One region of the Vibrio pomeroyi genome, then DNA from elsewhere that is predicted to be linked to it. Evidence: predicted binding sites of a transcription regulator. Region 1 holds the regulator's gene; each other region holds the start of a gene.
What was found. Region 1 encodes CRP, which controls carbon source genes, mostly activating them, when cyclic AMP is high. Its sites were predicted from a motif close to TGTGANNNNNNTCACA; they were not measured.
Positions count from the first base shown of each region.

Region 2: a site for CRP is predicted at 2,415-2,430, ahead of OCV12_RS13640 (CTP synthase). Genes of this name have one in related genera too.
Region 3: a site for CRP is predicted at 2,400-2,415, ahead of mlc (sugar metabolism global transcriptional regulator Mlc). Genes of this name have one in related genera too.
Region 4: a site for CRP is predicted at 2,490-2,505, ahead of nagE (N-acetylglucosamine-specific PTS transporter subunit IIBC). Genes of this name have one in related genera too.

Region 1 is NZ_AP025506.1:3,308,634-3,313,806, forward strand. It holds gene OCV12_RS14700 (ABC transporter ATP-binding protein) at 1-434, shown strand, start outside; gene OCV12_RS14705 (TIGR02444 family protein) at 431-901, shown strand; gene OCV12_RS14710 (hydrolase) at 1,196-2,188, shown strand; gene OCV12_RS14715 (YheU family protein) at 2,318-2,530, shown strand; gene OCV12_RS14720 (phosphoribulokinase) at 2,608-3,477, shown strand; gene crp (cAMP-activated global transcriptional regulator CRP) at 3,717-4,349, shown strand; gene OCV12_RS14730 (DUF1338 domain-containing protein) at 4,539-5,173, opposite strand, start outside.
Region 2 is NZ_AP025506.1:3,122,849-3,128,021, forward strand. It holds gene eno (phosphopyruvate hydratase) at 1-608, opposite strand, end outside; gene OCV12_RS13640 (CTP synthase) at 690-2,330, opposite strand; gene mazG (nucleoside triphosphate pyrophosphohydrolase) at 2,481-3,278, opposite strand; gene relA (GTP diphosphokinase) at 3,487-5,173, opposite strand, start outside.
Region 3 is NZ_AP025506.1:2,496,233-2,501,405, forward strand. It holds gene OCV12_RS10870 (chemotaxis protein CheV) at 1-939, opposite strand, end outside; gene mlc (sugar metabolism global transcriptional regulator Mlc) at 1,107-2,324, opposite strand; gene pyk (pyruvate kinase) at 2,644-4,089, shown strand; gene OCV12_RS10885 (patatin-like phospholipase family protein) at 4,224-5,173, opposite strand, start outside.
Region 4 is NZ_AP025506.1:2,723,767-2,728,939, forward strand. It holds gene glnS (glutamine--tRNA ligase) at 1-507, opposite strand, end outside; gene nagE (N-acetylglucosamine-specific PTS transporter subunit IIBC) at 810-2,327, opposite strand; gene nagA (N-acetylglucosamine-6-phosphate deacetylase) at 2,846-3,982, shown strand; gene nagC (DNA-binding transcriptional regulator NagC) at 3,985-5,173, shown strand, end outside.

The DNA.
Region 1 (5,173 bases):
TGTACTTAGTACACGATCGCCAAGTGGCACCGTTTGATGGTGACCTAAGCGATTACTACAAGTGGCTAACCGAACAACAAAAAGTTGAGCGTAAAGAAGCACAAGCATTGGCACCAGCAAAAGATGGCGCCAACAGTGCAGCAGCGAAAAAAGAGCAGAAACGCAAAGAAGCCGAGTTCCGAAAACTGACTGCGCCACTGCGTAAAAAGCTGACTCAATTTGAAAAGCAAATGGATAAGCTGACGCAGGCTCTTGAAGAAGCCGAGCAAGAATTATCCGACACTTCACTGTATGAAGCTGAAAATAAGGCTAAACTGAATAAAGTACTTGCTCTCCAAGCGAGCAGTAAGTCACAGCTAGAAGAAGTTGAAATGGATTGGATGTCCACTCAAGAAGAGCTTGAGCAGATGGAACAGGATATGGATAGCTTATGAGCCCAGAGCACGCCCCAATATCACTAACACTGGAACGACTATGGCAATTTAGCCTTCAGTATTACAGTGTGCGCGGTGTAAAGGATGCGTGCTTAGCTTTGCAAAACCAGTTCCACGGCAACGTCAATCTACTGCTGCTTCTCAAATGGCTTGATGAGCAGCAACTCTCCTTTGCGGAAGAAGAGTGGCACAAAGTACAACAATGCTTAAGCCGCTCTGAAACCCTGCTCCATAGTTATCGAGAGCTACGCAAACATCTCAAGGCACACGTTGTTGATTCACTTTACCGTGAAGCCTTACAGTTTGAATTGCAGCTTGAGAAACAACAGCAATCCGATCTTGTCGATTGTATTAACTCCCTAGAGTTGTACGCCAACCAACAATCGCCTCTCGCCTTTCAGTACTGCCGTTTACTAGGGGCTGAAAACCTCTACGACGCATTTTCTGAACCAGCACCACAGCCCTAACTCGTTTCCTTTCCCTTTTATTCAATCAAGACCCAAGCTTGTTTGAGCGGTATCGTTATCGATGTTTACTGCATATCGGGTACATACCATTGGTAGAACACGTCACTCATACAACAGGTAACAAGCCTAACTCCGATATTATTCAATCAGTTACCCATGGCATGTTTTTGTTGCCCGTATCAGTGAAACCCTTGCGCTTATGCCGAGAATCAACCAAGCTCAAATAAAAACGTGGGCGTTTCGCTAAAAGCTCAACACTTTTCCAAAGCCCATAAAAGAAGCATGGACTGTTTTATGACAATATTTACCGCAGCAGCTGGTCTATCTAATCCGCACTTACAAACCTTAGTGCCTCGATTTATTAGAAAGCAGGCGTTGTTCAACCCGCAATGGCAAACCTTAGAAACACCCGACGGTGATTTTCTCGACCTTGCTTGGAGCGAATCGCCAGATGGCGACAATCCAAATAGTGACGATATTAAGAACAAGCCGATATTCGTGCTGTTCCACGGTTTGGAAGGCAGTTTTGAGAGCCCTTATGCCAACGGACTAATGAATGCGTTTGCTAAAGATGGTTGGCTGTCGGTGATGATGCACTTTAGAGGCTGTAGCGGTAAACCGAATCGCTTGGCTCGCGCATATCACTCCGGTGAAGTTGAAGACGCTCGCTTCTTCCTAAGGCATCTGCACGCTCAGTTCCCCAATAATCCAAAGGTGGCGGTTGGCATCTCCTTGGGCGGAAACATGTTAGCGAATTATTTGGCGGAATACGCGGATGACCCACTACTGTCAGCGGCAACGATAGTCTCTGCACCTTTTGACTTAGCCTGTTGTTCAAGTCGCATAGAGCGCGGATTCTCGAAGCTCTATAAGAAGTACCTGCTGAATTCACTCAAATCGAATGCCTTGAAAAAGGTGAAGCTGTTGCAAGAGAAACTCGGCATCACGGCTGAATCCATCAAGAAGATCGACAAACTGTATGAGTTTGATGAACGGATTACTGCGCCCCTGCACGGATTCAAAAACGCACAAGACTACTACGCACAGTGCTCCGCTCTTCCTAAACTCAATAAAATCAAACTACCGACACAGATCATTCACGCCAAAGACGATCCTTTTATGACCGATGATGTGATTCCAAAATTCGTCCTACCGGATAATATCGATTATCGCCTATTTCAGAAAGGCGGCCATGTTGGGTTCATCACTGGTAGCACACTCAAACCACGATTCTGGTTAGAAGAAGCCTTACCTGCGTATTATGAAAGTATCCAAGGTTCTGCATAACAACGAAGCCTTGCTAAATATAAACGCAAAACCTTGATAAGATAGCGCAGCCCCAAGCTGGGGTTGTACTAAAAACACCACTAGACACACTCATCAACATATCAATGAACATAAAAGAGAGAAGTATTTATGATCATCCCATGGCAAGACATCGCGCCAGAGACACTGGAAAACCTCATCAAAGAATTCGTGCTGCGTGAAGGCACAGACTATGGCGACGTTGAGATCTCACTGCAAAGCAAGATTGATCAGGTGAAACATCAATTAGCTTCTGGTGATGTGAGCATCGTGTTTTCCGAACTGCACGAGACCGTTGATATCCAGGTGACAAAACGCTTCTAGGCTGCGCTTAGAAAGGAGCCGTGTTATAGTGGAAAACGATTGCTAACAAGTAAGTTACTCAAACGACAAGGGTTGTCATGTCCGCTAAACATCCAATTATTGCGGTGACGGGTTCATCAGGAGCCGGCACCACCACTACCTCAGAAGCCTTCCGCAAAATGTTCAATATGATGGACGTGAAGGCTGCTTGGGTTGAAGGGGATAGTTTCCACCGATTCACTCGACCAGAAATGGATGTCGAGATCCGCAAGGCGCGCGAGCAAGGTAAGCACATTAGCTACTTTGGTCCACAAGCCAACGACTTTGGTGCATTAGAAGAGTTCTTCCGTCAATACGGGAACGAAGGCACCGGTAAAGTACGTAGTTACCTACACACCTTCGATGAAGCTGTTCCTTATAATCAAATGCCAGGCACCTTCACGCCATGGCAAGATATCCCTGAAAATTCCGATGTGATGTTTTACGAAGGCCTACACGGCGGTGTGGTTGATGGCGATATCAATGTCTCTCAACACGTCGACCTACTGATTGGCATGGTACCGATCGTAAACCTAGAGTGGATTCAAAAATTTGTTCGTGACACACGCGATCGTGGCCACTCTCGTGAAGCGGTAATGGACTCCATTGTCCGTTCAATGGATGATTACCTTAACTACATTACCCCGCAGTTTTCACGTACACATATCAACTTTCAGCGTGTTCCAACCGTAGATACATCGAACCCACTCAACGCCAAAGGGATTCCAAGTTTAGACGAAAGCTTCGTAGTTATACGTTTGCGTGGCATCAAAAACGTCGATTTCCCTTACCTTTTGGCAATGATTGACGGCTCATTTATGTCTCGTCATAACACGCTAGTGGTGCCAGGGGGCAAGATGAGTTTTGCTATGGAGCTCATTGTAAGACCAATCCTACAACAACTCATCGAAACCGGAAAAATAGGTTAACAAAACGACATTCTGGTTGATTACTTTTCATACCGTGATCATGTGCACAATTTTGCGTAAAAAATCGTAGCTTGGTCACGATTAAAATCAAGAAATAGTACCTGAAAAAGGATACTATTCTTAAACGAAACACAAGATAGCTTGCAGCGCTCAACGAGTGCTCTTATCCTACAAGTCAATCCAGGCTTAGCTAAAATACGGAAAGCGGCAAGCATACCCTGCAGAGGAAGTGAGATATTATGGTTCTAGGTAAACCTCAAACCGATCCAACATTAGAGTGGTTCCTTTCACACTGTCATATTCATAAGTACCCTTCAAAAAGTACTTTGATTCATGCTGGTGAAAAGGCAGAAACCTTGTACTACATCGTTAAAGGTTCTGTGGCAGTTCTTATCAAAGACGAAGAAGGTAAGGAAATGATTCTTTCTTACCTAAACCAAGGCGACTTCATCGGTGAGCTAGGCTTGTTCGAAGAAGACCAAGAGCGTACTGCTTGGGTTCGTGCTAAATCTCCTTGTGAAGTAGCTGAAATTTCTTTCAAGAAATTCCGTCAACTTATCCAAGTGAACCCAGACATCCTGATGCGTCTTTCAGCGCAAATGGCAAGCCGCCTACAAGTAACTAGCCAAAAGGTTGGTGACTTAGCGTTCCTTGACGTAACAGGTCGTATCGCTCAAACGCTACTAAACCTAGCGAAACAGCCAGATGCAATGACTCACCCTGACGGCATGCAAATCAAGATCACTCGTCAAGAGATTGGCCAGATCGTTGGTTGTTCTCGTGAGACAGTAGGTCGTATCTTGAAGATGCTAGAAGAGCAGAACCTAATTTCTGCACACGGTAAAACTATCGTGGTATACGGCACTCGTTAATCTCGATTAACTGAGCCAAAAATTTGAAAGCCACCAAATGCAAATTTGGTGGCTTTTTCTTTATCGAGAGAAGATACGAGATACGAGATACGAGATACGAATGGAACACATGAGGCTCTCGCCTTGTAAACACTCTCGAAGCGAAGCGTACCCGCATCTCTAGGGCAAAGCCCGTGCTTGTATCTTTCTTTAACCGTTAGTGCTTTCGAAGATCTTATCCGCCGATGCTGCAACAAAACCGGTGTAAAGCTCACCATTCGTCATCGCATAACGCTTAGCGAACTCATAGAAGCCTCCAGGAATCATCTCATTGCCTTCAACAAATGAAACTGGCACTTTGTCTGCCATTGTTGATGATTGCTCTAATAAGACCTCTGGAGAGCCTTTAACCTCACCACCAGATGCATTGATAGTGAAACCAGATTCGCTCAAATAGTCATTCACTGCCTGTACTTCATCAAAGGCGTTAAGTTGATTTACGCTCACCGTAAAGTGGTTGGCACCGTAACCATGAGCCGCTAACCAAGACGCGTATTCACTCTCTTTTGCAAGCACTTGGAAATCTGCGAAGCTTAAATCCCAAAGGCGTCCGCCAAACAGGAATTCATGACCTTGCAGCTTGCTTGCATCGACTTGCTCAACGAGCTTAGCAACGATCTGTTGTAGCTCACTTGAGCACTCTTCTACCTTCAATTCACTAATGAACACTTTCGGCTGTTTTGGGTCTGGGTGCTCGTAATGCTTCGCGACTAGCTTCTTGCTCTCAAACAGGTAATCGCCACACGCTTTATAACCTAGCTCAAGGAAAGGCTTAGCCAATGTTT
Region 2 (5,173 bases), 190 kb from region 1:
CTGTAGCCTTTAGACTTAAGAACTTTAGCTAGGTTGTGGAATACTTCAGCGCCGATACGCAGACCTTCTTTAAGAGTTTTAGCGCCAACTGGTTGGATCATGAACTCTTGGATGTCAACGTTGTTATCTGCGTGCTCACCACCGTTGATGATGTTCATCATTGGTAGAGGCATAGAGAACTGACCAGCAGTACCGTTTAGCTCAGCGATGTGCTCGTATAGAGGCATGCCTTTCGCAGCAGCAGCAGCTTTTGCGTTAGCTAGAGATACAGCTAGGATAGCGTTCGCGCCGAACTTAGACTTGTTATCAGTACCGTCTAGGTCAAGCATGATTTGGTCAACGTCAGCTTGTGCTTTAGCGTCAGTACCAACTAGAGCTTCAGCGATTGGGCCGTTTACAGCTTCAATAGCTTTAAGAACACCTTTACCTAGGAAACGTGATTTGTCGCCGTCACGTAGCTCAAGAGCTTCGCGAGAACCAGTAGATGCGCCAGATGGAGCAGCAGCCATACCTACGAAACCGCCTTCTAGGTGTACTTCAGCTTCTACAGTTGGGTTACCACGTGAATCGATGATTTCACGACCTAGAACTTTAACGATCTTAGACATTGAATGTTTCCTTCTCGTTGAATATATAAATGTCAAATTTAAAGGTAGCAGCACAACTTACGCAGCTACCTGTATTCCTTTTTACTTTTCTAACTCGCCGCGCTGGAACTCACCAGCCGCTTTAACGAAACCTGCAAACAATGGGTGACCATCGCGAGGTGTTGAAGTGAACTCTGGGTGGAATTGAGCCGCAACGAACCATGGGTGGTTCGGGTTCTCAATAACTTCAACCAGTTTCTTGTCCGCAGATAGACCCGATACTTTTAGGCCCGCTTTTTCGATTTGTGGACGAAGATTGTTGTTCACTTCGTAACGGTGACGGTGACGTTCATGGATCGTCGCGCTACCGTATAATTCGTATGCTTTCGTACCTTTCGCTAGGTGACAAAGCTGTGAACCAAGACGCATCGTGCCGCCTAGGTCAGATGATTCTGTACGCTCTTCAACTTTACCTTCGCCATCAGTCCACTCAGTGATAAGACCAACAACTGGGTACTTAGTTTCAGTACAGAATTCAGAAGAGTGCGCCCCTTCCATTTTAGCAACGTTACGAGCGTACTCGATAAGCGCTACTTGCATACCCAGACAGATACCTAAGTACGGTACTTTGTTTTCACGAGCGTATTGAGCAGCAAGAATCTTACCTTCAACACCACGATCACCAAAACCACCAGGAACTAGGATTGCATCTAGGCCTTCTAAAACTTCTACGCCACGAGACTCAACATCTTGTGAATCTACGTATTTAATATTAACGCTTAGGCGGTTTTTCAAGCCTGCGTGTTTTAGCGCTTCATTTACTGATTTGTATGCGTCTGGTAGTTCAATGTACTTACCAACCATACCAATCGTCACTTCACCCGTTGGGTTAGCTTCTTCGTAAATTACTTGTTCCCATTCAGACAGATCTGCTTCTGGAGCTGTGATGCCGAAACGCTTACATACAAGTTCATCAGTGCCTTGAGCTTTAATAAGCTGAGGGATCTTGTAGATAGAGTCAACATCGCGCATAGAAATAACTGCATTTTCTTGCACATTACAGAACAGAGCAATTTTCTTACGCTCGTTCGAAGGAATGTTGCGGTCTGAACGACAAACTAGGATGTCTGGCTGAATACCAATAGACAGTAGCTCTTTTACAGAGTGTTGCGTTGGCTTAGTTTTCACTTCGCCCGCAGCTGCTAGGTATGGCACTAGAGTAAGGTGCATGAACATTGCGCGTTCACGGCCTAGTTCTACTGCTAGCTGACGAATCGCTTCCATGAATGGTAGAGATTCGATATCACCAACCGTACCACCAACTTCAACGATCGCGATATCGTGGCCAGCTGCGCCAGAAATAACACGCTCTTTGATAGAGTTTGTGATATGTGGGATAACCTGAATTGTTGCACCTAGGTAATCACCGCGACGCTCTTTAGCGAGTACGTCTGAGTAAACACGACCTGCAGTGAAGTTGTTACGCTTAGTCATCTTGGTGCGAATGAATCGCTCATAGTGACCAAGGTCAAGGTCTGTTTCAGCGCCATCTTCCGTAACGAACACTTCACCGTGCTGAGTCGGGCTCATAGTGCCTGGATCAACGTTGATGTAAGGGTCAAGCTTCATCATAGTCACTTTAAGACCACGAGCTTCTAAAATAGCCGCAAGAGATGCTGCAGCAATACCTTTACCTAGAGAGGATACAACCCCGCCAGTAACAAAAATGTAATTTGTCGTCATGTTTAACCTGAAATTGGTTGAATGAGGGAAATGGACTACTTCTGGACGGGATGAAAATATACCAGAAGCCCCTTATCGCCACAACGTGAAATCTATCACACTGCTATTTTTTATTTTTTGCTTCAAATCAATTCATGATAAAAGCTTTGGTTATCTTTTCTCCGCCACTTTGACTTCATCCCACATGGAATCAAGCTGTTGTAGTGAAAAATCGGTCAAATTTTTATCTTGCTGACGAACTTTTTGTTCCACCCCTTTAAAGCGACGCGAAAACTTCAGATTGGCTTTGTTCAGCGCCGTTTCTGGATTTTTACCTAAATGTCGCACCAAATTGACCGTCGCAAACAGCAAATCACCTAACTCTTCTTCAACCAAATCTTCGTTAGGTGTGACTTGAAGCGCCTCTTCCAGCACCTCGTCAACTTCCTCTAAAACCTTATCCGCGACGGGGCCAATTGAGTCCCAATCAAAGCCAAATTTCGCGACCTGCTTTTGAATCTTTGTAGCACGCGAAAGCGCAGGTAGAGAGTTTGGTATTGAGTCTAGAATACTTTCTTGAGTTTTGCCTGCTTGTGCTTTTTCTTTGGCTTTTTCCGCTTCCCAGTTAGCATTGATTTCTTCATCACTGGCAAACTCGGTATCAGAGAACACATGCGGGTGACGTCGTGTTAACTTCTCATTGATGCCGTCAACCACATCAGAGAACTCAAAAAGCCCCTGCTCTTTCGCTAACTGGCTATAGAAGATCACCTGAAACAGCAAGTCACCCAACTCTTCTTGTAGGTTCGGCCAATCTTTGTTGTGAATCGCATCCACCACTTCGTAGGTCTCTTCGATAGTATGCGGGACAATTGTTTCAAAATTTTGTTTTAAATCCCAAGGACAGCCACCTTCTGGATCGCGCAGCTTAGTCATGATCTGTTCAAGTTGTTCAATCGGGTGATTCATCGTTTTCTTCCTATTACTGTCTTTGATTTTTAAATTTATAACGTCTTCTAAAACTAAAAAAGGTGAGCAGCCAAAACCACTCACCTTTATCTTTATTCGTCATCCCCAAGAGTGAAGAATGAGCGAGTTGGGGATCTCAAACCGCTTGGCGAGATTCCCTATCACGTTCGTCCCTCACTGTAGGGAATGACGAGGATGATACCAAATATCATCCTAATCTCTTGACGCTCATTACATCTTTAATCTGCTCGACTCGGCTCGTCACTCGACTCAGAATCTCAATATTGGTCACTTCCAAATCGAAATCCATTACCGACAGCTGACGCTTGTAGTCGATGCGGCTCTTCATCGTGGTCACGCTGATCTTCTCGTTCGAGAACAGTGAGGTGATGTCTTTCAGCAAGCCATTACGCTCTAGCGCTTCAACACGCAGCGTTAGGATGTAAGAACCGACAAAGCCGTTACCCCAAACGGTATCAATGATACGTTCTGGCGCATGCAAGCTTAGCTCACTCAGTTGTTCACAGTCACTGCGGTGAACCGAGATACCACGACCTTGAGTGATGTAGCCTTTGATGGTGTCGCCTGGGATTGGCTGACAACAACGTGCAAGGTGCGTCATTAGGTTATCAACGCCTTCAACGACTACGGCATCTTTCTTTGGACGACTCTGTTGTGCTGGCTTGTTTTCCGACTCAAGCAATTTCTCTAGTGCTTTTTTGTCTTCTTCTTCGGCTGTTGGCTTATTAACCAGCGCATTGATGTGATTAACCACTTGGTTAATGCGCAAGTCGCCACTACCGATACCGGCATAAAGCTCATCTGGTGTGTTCACGTTAAAGCGTCTTAGCGCGTATTGGTCAGCATCTTTGAGAGTTGCACCAACCTTCGCTAATTCAACCTCAAGGATGTCACGACCCGCTTCTAGGTTCTTCTCACGACTTTGCGCGCGGAACCATGCATTGATTTTCGCTCGAGCACGTCCAGAGTGAACGAAACCTGTGGTTGGGTTCAGCCAATCGCGAGATGGGTTCGGCTCTTTCTGGGTGATGATCTCTACTTGGTCGCCCATTGATAGCTTATGGGTGAACGGTACGATACGCCCTGCCACTTTGGCACCGATACAACGGTGACCAACCATCGAGTGGATGTGATAAGCGAAGTCCAACGGAGTTGCACCCATTGGCAAGTCGACCACGTCACCACGCGGTGTAAACGCGTATACGCGGTCATCGAAGACTTGGCTACGAACTTCATCCAGCATCTCGCCAGAATCCGACATCTCTTCTTGCCAATCGATAAGCTTACGCAACCAAGTAATTTTCTCGTCGTAACCACTGCGACCGCTTGAAGCGCCTTCTTTGTACTTCCAGTGCGCCGCAACGCCAAGCTCGGAGTCTTCGTGCATCTGCTTGGTACGGATCTGAATCTCAATGGTCTTGCCTTCAGGGCCAAGAACAACCGTGTGAATCGACTGGTAACCATTTGGCTTAGGATTCGCCACGTAGTCATCAAATTCGCTTGGTAGATGTTTGTATTTGGTATGAACGACACCTAGACCGGCATAACAGTCTTGAAGTTGGTCGGCGATGATACGCACAGCTCGAACGTCAAAAAGCTCATCGAAGGCCAAGCCTTTCTTCTGCATTTTGCGCCAGATGCTGTAGATGTGTTTTGGTCGACCGCTGACTTCAGCATTAATGCTTGAACGGTTCATTTCTGCCGTTAAGTCGTCAACGAAATCTGTAATGTATTGTTCACGTACGATGCGACGCTCAGACAACTGCTTAGCGATCTGCTTGTAAGTGTCTGGTTGTTGGTAGCGGAATGCGTAATCTTCGATTTCCCACTTAAGCTGACCAATGCCGAGACGGTTAGCCAGTGGTGCATAGATG
Region 3 (5,173 bases), 810 kb from region 1:
TAAAAGTTGACGCATTCGCTCTTGAGTCACTTCAACTAAGAGGTCCGGTTGGAACTTAGAAATAAAGCGGTTACACCCTACTTTCTCAACCATAGCCTCATTAAAACTTCCGCTTAATGAGGTATTTAGCGTAATAAACAGGTCATGCATTCTCGGGTCAGTGCGTACTTCGTGAGTCAGTTTATAACCGTCCATTTCAGGCATTTCGGCATCGGTGATCATCAACAAAATCTCTTGATTGATGTCTTTACCTTCATCACACCACCCCTTAAGTAGGTTCAGTGCTTCTAAGCCATCACAACACTCAATAATGTTTAAACCAAGCTGAGACAAGGTACCTTTAATCTGGTTACGTGCGGTTGAAGAGTCATCAACGATAAGCACGTTTCGACCAATCATTTCGTTGGCTAACTGCTCATCTAACACACCTTCAGAGATCGACACATCGTAATCGATGATCTCTGCTAGCACTTTTTCAACATCGATGATCTCAACGATTTTGTGCTGCTCTTCTTCTTGAATATGCGTGATAGCCGTTAGGTAGTTTGCACGACCCGTGGTCTTTGGCGGCGGCTGGATTTCAGTCCAAGTTGTATTAACGATATTACGCACTTGCCCAACCAAGAAACCTTGTACGGTTCGGTTGTATTCAGTAATGATCAGGTTGCTCTCCTGAGCCTCTGCACGTGACGGTGGAAAGCCAATCGCACTGCGCAGATCAATCACAGGCACCGATTCACCACGTAAAGAAGCAACACCGGTAATGTGGTGGTGAGAGCCCGGTAAGCGAGTAAGTACAGGCACTTTTAGGACTTCTTTCACTTTAAATACGTTAATCGCAAATAGTTGACGACTATTTAAGCTGAATAATAAGAGTTCCAGACGGTTTTCACCGACTAGCTTGGTTCTCTGATCAACCGAATTTAAAACGCCAGACATACAACACCTTAGTGACAAATAATAACTGTGGCTACAATAGCCTACTTCAATGGGTTAAAGCAAAGCGCTAATGCACAGAATGCTTAAACTAAGTACAACAAATGATGTTATACAAAGCTTAAGTACATGGAAAGATTTGGGGTAAGGCTAAAAGAAGAGAAAAAGAGTTAGCCTTCAATAACTTTCATTAACAGCTGACCGTCATACAAGGCCTGCTTAATAAGTGCAGCGCCTGGCATGGTTGCCTGCTTATAGAATCGAGATTCCACCAGCTCTAAGTCTTGATGGTAAACCGATAAACTCTGCTCTTCGATACACTTTTGAATCGCAGGGTACAACACGCTCTTAGCCTGATTAATAACACCACCGACCAAGATTTTCTCTGGGTTAAACAGATTAATCACAATAGCAATCGCAGAGCCTAAGTAACGACCTAACTGTTCAATCACTTCAACAGCCAGAGGGTCGCCATCAGCCGCAGCAGCACAGATTTGCTCAATCGTAACATCCTCAAACACAGTCAGCGTTGATTCTTCACCATTGGCTAATCGCTCTTTCACTTGCTCACGGATCGCCTGTGAACTCGCGACCGTTTCTAAACAGCCTCGGTTACCACAATGGCAAAGCTTGCCCTCTTTATCGATCTGGATATGACCCAGTTCACCGATGTTACCGTGACGCCCTTGAAGAACGCGGCCATCAAGAATGATCCCGGCACCTAAACCATGGTGAATAGAGATAAGAACAGAGTTGTCGTTGTCTTGTGAATTACCAAATAGCTTTTCTGCTAGTGCCCAAGCTCGGGTGTCATTGGCAATAAAGACTGGCAGACCGGTTTCTTTGTAGATCTCCGGACCCAACGCTAGATTTTCAACGTTGTAATGTGGCATTTGTAGCACAATACCTTGCTCTGAATTCACAAGACCAGGCAGTGTGATGGCAATGCTCGTCACCCTGTCGAGTTGCTCGGCATAGGTTTGGAAGAACTCATCGATTTCATGGAGAAGACGTGCAAGCACATCATCTTGATCACGTTCATGGATATCAATTTTGGTATCGATAAGCACGTCGCCACCCAATTCATGGAGCGCGATCGTGAGGTAACCACGACCAAGACGCATCGACAAAAATTGCCAACCTTCGTTATTGGTTTGCAGACCGACAGCAGGACGCCCACGAGTCGTGGCTTCTTGAACCGTGGTTTCGTGAATAAGGTGAGCTTCAATGAGTTCACGGGTAATTTTAGTAATACTCGCCGGAGCCAACTCACTTTGCTTGGACAGATCGATACGAGAAATAGGACCTTTAAGGTCAATTAGTTTATATACACGACCAGCATTGACCTGTTTGATATGATCAATATGGCCCGGTTGAGCCATGTACATTTTACGCTCCAGAAATCATCAACGAGGTAATTTTTTTACTTTGCGAAGTAATTGTGAAGTCACTTGGTATATCGCCGTGACCAGTATCACGTATATACATGAATCTTTGTGTATCGAGTCAAATAGTTCGAGGAAAATTAACACCCACATCGATAAATCGAGACTTAATTTTCATAAAAAAACATCGCGCTTGAGTACTAAGTACAATAAATATCAGTAAATACAGAAATATCTTCCTAGCTCCCAATAAATTATCAATTAATGCATATACTTAATTCAGTCTTGTAAAAGATTACTTGGTCTCACTCTAGGAGTATTCATGACAGCCGAATTAAGAAAAACGAAAATCGTCACAACGTTAGGCCCTTCAACAGATAAAGGTAACGTGCTTGAAGAAATCATCAAAGCCGGTGCCAATATCGTCCGTATGAACTTTTCTCACGGCAGCAGCGACGACCACATCCAACGCGCAGAAAAAGTCAGAGCGATAGCAAAAAGACTCGGCACTCAAATCGCCATTCTCGGAGACTTGCAAGGTCCCAAGATTCGTGTGTCGACATTCAAAGATGGCAAGATCCAACTTGCCGTGGGCGACCTGTTCACTCTCGATAGCAGCCTAGGTTTAGGCGAAGGCAACCAAGAAGCCGTTGGCCTTGATTATAAAGAACTGCCTAACGACGTATCCGCCGGCGATATCCTGTTGCTTGACGATGGTCGTGTTCAACTCAAAGTAACCAAAGTGGAAGGCTGTCGCGTTCATACCGAAGTGATTATTGGCGGCCCTCTCTCGAACAACAAAGGCATCAACAAAAAAGGGGGCGGCCTTTCTGCTGAAGCACTGACCGACAAAGACAAGCGAGACATCGTCACCGCCGCTCAAATTCAAGTCGATTACCTGGCAGTCTCGTTCCCACGTAATGGCGAAGACATGCACTACGCTCGCCAATTAGCACGAGAAGCAGGGTTAGAAGCTCACTTAGTTGCTAAAGTCGAGCGAGCAGAGACCGTTGCGACCGTAGAGAACATGGATGACATCATAATGGCCTCAGATGTGGTCATGGTGGCCCGTGGTGACCTTGGAGTGGAAATAGGCGACCCAGAGTTGGTCGGGGTACAAAAACAGCTTATACGCCGTGCTAGAGCGCTTAACCGAACAGTGATCACTGCAACTCAAATGATGGAGTCGATGATCTCCGCGCCAATGCCAACCCGTGCCGAAGTGATGGACGTTGCTAACGCGGTATTAGATGGTACCGATGCCGTGATGCTTTCAGGTGAAACCGCTGCGGGTGCTTACCCAGTCGAGACCGTGAAATCCATGGCCGAAGTGTGTATCGGTGCTGAAAAGATGGCGGGTATTAACCAATCGAATTACCGTATTGACCGTACCTTTGTGACGGCAGAAGAGACCGTTTCGATGGCGACCATCTACTCTGCCAACCACATGGAAGGCATCAAGGGCGTGGTCACGCTTACCGAGTCAGGGCGCACAGCCTTGATGATGTCGCGACTCAGTGCCGACATGCCTATCTACGCGCTGTCTCGTAACGAAGGAACGCTAAATCGCTGTACTTTGTACCGAGGCGTGACACCTATCTACTTCGAAACTGAAGCCGAAGACAGCTTCGATATAGCACTGTCGACTCTTGCTTGTCTGAAAGAGGCGGGACACTTGAAGTTTGGCGACTTAGTGATCGTCACTCAAGGCGATATTATGGACGTCGCGGGCTCAACCAACTGTATGCGAATCTTACCGGTCACCTGACTCTGAACACTAAGAGCTTGTATAAATAATTAGCTAGCAAGTACAAAAAAAAGGGTTATCGAACCAAGTTCAATACCCCTTTTTCTTTTTGAATAGAGTGAGCTAACCACACATTGATTTGCCCACTTAACATATCATTTATCCGCGGCACTGGTTGCCAACTTTGGTATGTGTGAATTACGAGCATTCTCTGTTGAGGTATAGGTTTCGACAAATCGATAACCTGCTTCTAGCCCCAGGTCGTAATCATGCAACAAGTCTTCTTTATCACTCATTAATGAACTCGACTTTAGTGGTTTACTAGGTGCTATCTGCACAACAAACGCATCGTCCGGAGGAGAGTTTAAAAAGTCCTGAGTTAAGGAGTAAGTTTGATAGTGCACCATCAACATGTCTGCCAAGCCTGAATCAAATTTATCACCGATTAGATGACTTAAGCGGTAGATATCATCAGCGCCAAACAACCATCGCCCACCGTTGAGCAGGTCCAAGTGTCCACGATCGCGCTTCTGCTCTTTAGAGCGAAGAATTTGTTGTTGGAAGAAAGAAGTCCAATCGGTTTTCCATTGTTCCACTTTCTGTTGCCAGTGATCTTGAACACTGTCGAAAGACTCTCTGAACCATTCCAGCTCTTCCGTAGATATAGGCTTAGGCGCTTTCACTGCGGTGCCGCGACTAGGAGCTTCAACCAAGAGTTCACCTCCCTCCTCGACTACAGGTTCAGTACGAATCACAACAATAGAACGAGCTTGTCTACGCCAAGCTTCTTGAACTGGGATACAAGCAGACACACCACCGTCAACATAAGCACTGTCGCCAATGAAGATCTCATCATTGTACAAACGAGGAATCGCACAGGTGGCGATCATCACCTTGTACCAATCTTCTCCCAATAACGGGAAGTAGTGATCGCGTAGATCTTTAGAGTCTGTCACTGCCGCGTAGAAATGTCGGTCGCCTAAGGTTTGTCGCCCTAAATCAAGATCCAGCTTATAGGGGTAAGCCATGATTTGTTCTAAAGCCCACTCTAATCCCAGATTCTTCCTGTGTCGTATATAGGAGAAGATATTGAAGAATTCTGGTG
Region 4 (5,173 bases), 580 kb from region 1:
ACCTTCTTCAAAGCCACCATCACGCATTTTTTCAAATAACGCTAGGTTCTCTTCTGGGCTACGGTCACGGTACGGGCTCGCTTTACCTGGCTCTTTTAGCGTGCCACGGTATTCACGGATCTGCTCAGGACTTAGCTCGTCAACGTACGCTAAGCCTTTATTAATTAATTCCACAGCATAAGCGTAAAGCGTATCGAAGTAGTTTGATGAGTAACAAATGTCACCAGACCATTCAAAGCCTAACCAGCTTACATCATTCTTAATTGACTCAACGTATTCAACGTCTTCTTTTTCAGGGTTTGTATCATCGAAACGAAGATTACATTGTCCCTGGTAGTCCTGAGCAATACCAAAATTCAAGCAAATAGATTTAGCGTGACCAATGTGCAGGTAGCCGTTCGGCTCCGGCGGGAAACGAGTATGCACGCTACTGTGTGTACCATCCGCTAAATCTTTATCGATAATTTGGCGAATGAAATTCGATGGACGAGCCTCAGCTTCACTCATCTATAGCACCTCTATGTATTTAGTATTGTCAGAGAAAGTTATCTTTCATCTCCAAGAAAACGGGCGCTTATAGCGCAAGTCAAAGATAGAAAGATCATTGTTGCTAATCATCCACAATTCTTCGCCTTTGCACAATAAGAACCGTCCGTTAATTGCGATTATTTCTGCTATTCGATGAAGAATAGAACGAACCGTGTTCGCTGGCCTTAAACGGCAGTCACAAAAAAGCCTCCCATGTGGGAGGCTTTCAATTTGAAACTTACTTAAGAGTAACTTTACGTCTTAGTTAAGTACTTCCCTTACTATGGAAGTTTTACATCAGATAGGTCTTCACCTGCACCGATAGCTTTCATTTCGCCAGCTACGATTTCAGCTAGTGGGCCTAGGATAACCTGTAGGTTGTTTTCACCTAGTTTAACCACACCTTTAGCACCTAGTTTCTTAAGAACAACTTCATCTGCAACAGAGCGGTCTTTAAGAGTTAGACGTAGACGAGTGATACAAGCGTCGATTGAAGTTAGGTTGTCGTGACCACCTAGAGCTTTCAGGTATTGACGTGCAAGGTCGCCTTTTGGAGCTTCACCAGCAGGAGCTGCAGCAGCTTCGTCATCATCTTCACGACCTGGCGATTTCAGGTTGAAAGCGCGGATTGCGAAAGAGAAAGTGAAGAAGTATAGAGCACCGAAGCCTAGACCGATTAGTAGTAGTACGAATGGTTTAGTTGCTAGACCCCAGTTCAATACGAAGTCGATTAGACCAGCAGAGAAACCGAAACCGTGCAGAGTACCAAACATGTTAGCAACAACTAGAGACAGACCAGTGAATACAGCGTGCATTGCGTATAGAGCAGGAGCTAGGAATACGAACATGAATTCTAGCGGCTCTGTGATACCTGTTAGGAATGAACAGAATGCTACTGAGAATAGTGCGCCACCAACTTGGCTGCGTTTTTCAGCAGGAGCTGCTAGGTACATTGCAAGTGCAGCACCTGGTAGACCGAACATCATTACTGGGAAGAAACCGTTCATGAATACGCCAGCGCCTTTATCGCCACCGAAGAAACGGTGTAGGTCGCCAGATTTAACAGTTTCAGTCACTTCTTTAACTACAGTAGTAATTTCTGGAGTTACAGAGTTAGCGAATGTGAATGTGTGCTCTTGACCAACAACTAGAGTTTTAGCTAGTGATGGGTCAACACAAAGTTGAGTGATGTTAGCGAATGCGCCTTGACCAGCAACGATGATTTCTTGACATGTACCCATACCGAACCAGAAGTATGAGTTCAATACGTGGTGTAGACCTACAGGGATAAGTGCACGGTTAAGAGTACCGTAAACGAATTGACCGATAGCGCCAGACGTTGATACTGCGTGAGCCAGTGCGTCTAGACCAGATTGAACACCAGGCCAAACCACACCAGACACAGCACCTGCAACAAGTGCAAATAGACCGGCCATGATAGGTACTAAACGTTTACCCGCGAAGAATGCCAGCCACTCAGGAAGGCGTGTAGCGTGGAAAGCGTTGTAAGAGTGACCTGCGATGATACCTGCGAAGATACCGCCGAAGAATGACATGTTAACGTCTGCGTTAATTGTCGTTGCTGTAGCTGTTAATACGAAGTAAGCAACTGCACCAGCAAGACCTGCTGCGCCGTTACCGTCTTTAGAAAGACCAATCGCGATACCTAGACCAAATAGCAATGGTAGGTTACCGAAGATAGCACCACCAGCTTGCGCCATAAATGGAATATCAAGTAGATCGCCTTGACCTAAACGTAATAGAAGCGCCGCAATCGGAAGCGTTGCGATAGGTAGCATTAATGCCTTACCCAGCTTCTGTGCATATCCTAGAATATTCACCAGTTGTTTCCCCCTATAGGATTTTTTAGAATTCGTTTGAGAAACTTATTTTAGTCGCTCAATTTAGTCCTATTCAGTGTATTCAATTAATTTTGCTCCGCAAATTAAAACCTTACCATTTGTGATCGTAATCACCAGTTTTTACCAAATCCAGAGGTTTTTGCTAGCGAGATCATAAAACTTATTTTATCATTCAAAAAAATGAACATTTATAGATAAAATCTAGATCTAATGTTTGGGCTAACAACGGGTTATTTGAGGCAAGCAATGCCAGATAAAACACTGATAACACTTGGCCTAAACTTATAAATAAAATGAATTGTTCACATATTTTTCAAACACTTAAAATCGCTTCCCATTTTGAAGCCGTTTGCCCATAAAAGATAAATCGTTACGTAAATGATGCTCGCAAACTAAGTACCCATTTAGGTAACGAAGAATTTTTAAAGATCTCACGAAATAAGGATTAGCTGACTATGTACGCGCTAAGTAACTGTAAAATTTACACTGGTAGTGATGTTCTGACCGATCATGCTGTAGTAATCGAAAACGAACTGATCAAAAAAGTCTGCCCTATATCTGAATTGCCAGAAGGAATTGAGGTTCGCAACCTAGACGGAGCAAACCTAAGCCCAGGTTTCATTGACCTACAACTGAATGGTTGTGGTGGTGTAATGCTGAACGATGAGATCACTGCAAACACTATGCAGATCATGCACAAAGCAAACCTGAAATCAGGCTGTACTAGCTTCCTGCCTACGCTTATCACCTCTTCAGACGAAGATATGCGTGCAGTTATCACGGCAGCTCGTGAATACCACAATCAGTACCAAAACCAGTCTTTAGGTCTTCACCTTGAAGGTCCGTACCTAAACGTTGCGAAAAAAGGCATTCACAGCGTCGATCACATTCGTAAATCTGATAACGAGATGATTGAGCTTATCTGTGAAAACAGCGACCTTGTTGCAAAAGTAACTTTGGCGCCTGAACTTAACGATCCTGAACACATTGAACGTCTTCAGAAAGCGGGCGTGGTGGTTTCTATTGGCCACACCAACGCAACTTATGCAGAAGCACGTCAAGGTTTTGAATCTGGTATTACTTTCGCGACTCACCTATTCAATGCAATGACACCTATGGTTGGCCGCGAGCCAGGCGTTGTTGGCGCGATTTACGATACACCAGAAGTATACGCAGGTATCATCGCCGATGGCTTCCACGTTGATTACGCAAACATTCGAATTGCGCACAAAATCAAGGGAGAAAAGCTCGTATTAGTGACGGACGCCACAGCTCCTGCAGGTGCTGACATGGAATACTTTATTTTTGTCGGTAAGAAAGTATATTACCGGGATGGTAAGTGTGTTGATGAAAACGGCACACTGGGCGGCTCAGCTCTGACTATGATTGAAGCAGTTCAGAATACAGTTGAGCACGCTGGTATCGCTTTAGACGAAGCTCTTCGCATGGCTACGCTATACCCAGCTACGGCTATCGGTGTAGAAAGCAAGCTAGGTCGAATCAAAAAAGGCATGGTTGCAAACCTAGCTGTATTTGACCGAGACTTTAACGTTAAAGCGACTGTTGTTAATGGACAATACGAGCACAATTAAGTATGAATGGCGGACAAATAGGTAACGTAGACTTAGTTAAACAACTAAACAGTGCGGCGGTATACCGACTAATAGACCAACAAGGGCCTATCAGTCGTATACAAGTGGCTGATGTAAGCCAACTCGCACCGGCAAGTGTTACAAAAATTACCCGCCAACTTTTAGAGCGCGGCCTAATCAAAGAGGTTGCGCAGCAAGCGTCTACTGGCGGTAGACGCGCTATCTCCCTAACCACAGAAGTGGAACCTTTTCATTCTGTCGCAGTGCGCTTAGGCCGAGACTATATTCAAATAAGCCTTCATGACCTTGGCGGTCGTGAACTGGCTTTCCAACAGCAAGACCTGAATTATTCAGACCAATCAGACCTTACCCAAGGCTTGGTTAATAATTTGAAGGCTTTCATTGCTGAGCACCAACCAAAGATCGATCAGCTGATTGCTATTGGCGTTACTCTTCCAGGCTTGGTTAACCCAACGACTGGTGTTGTTGAGTACATGCCAAACACAGACATCGATAACCTAGCTTTAAGCGACATTATTCGCGACACATTCCATGTCGCTTGTTTTGTGGGTAACGATGTTCGCGGAATGGCGCTTGCTGAACACTACTTCGGCGCAAGTAAAGACAGCCAAGACTCTATTTTAGTGAGTGTTCACCGTGGTACCGGCGCAGGTATTATCGTGAATGGTCAGGTTTTCTTAGGTCACAACCGCAACGTAGGTGAGATTGGTCACATCCAAATCGATCCGCTAGGCGAGCAATGCCAATGCGGTAACTTCGGTTGTCTTGAAACCGTAGCAGCAAACCCGGCTATCGTTGAACGAGTTCAAAAGTTGATTAAACAAGGCTATGAGTCTTCTTTAACAGAGCTTGACCGTATTACGATTCAAGATGTGTGTGACCATGCAATCAATGGTGACGAACTGGCGAAACAAAGCTTAGTTCGAGTAGGAAACCAATTAGGTAAGGCGATCGCTATGACGATTAACTTATTTAACCCTCAAAAAGTTATCATCGCGGGTGATATTACGAAGGCACAAGAGATTGTTTTCCCTGCAATTAAGCGCAATGTAGAGAATCAGTCGTTAACGACTTTCCATAGCGGCCTGCCTATTGTAGCATCACAGATCGATAAACATCCTACGATGGGAGCTTTTGCCATGATTAAGCGCGCCATGCTCAACGGTGTGT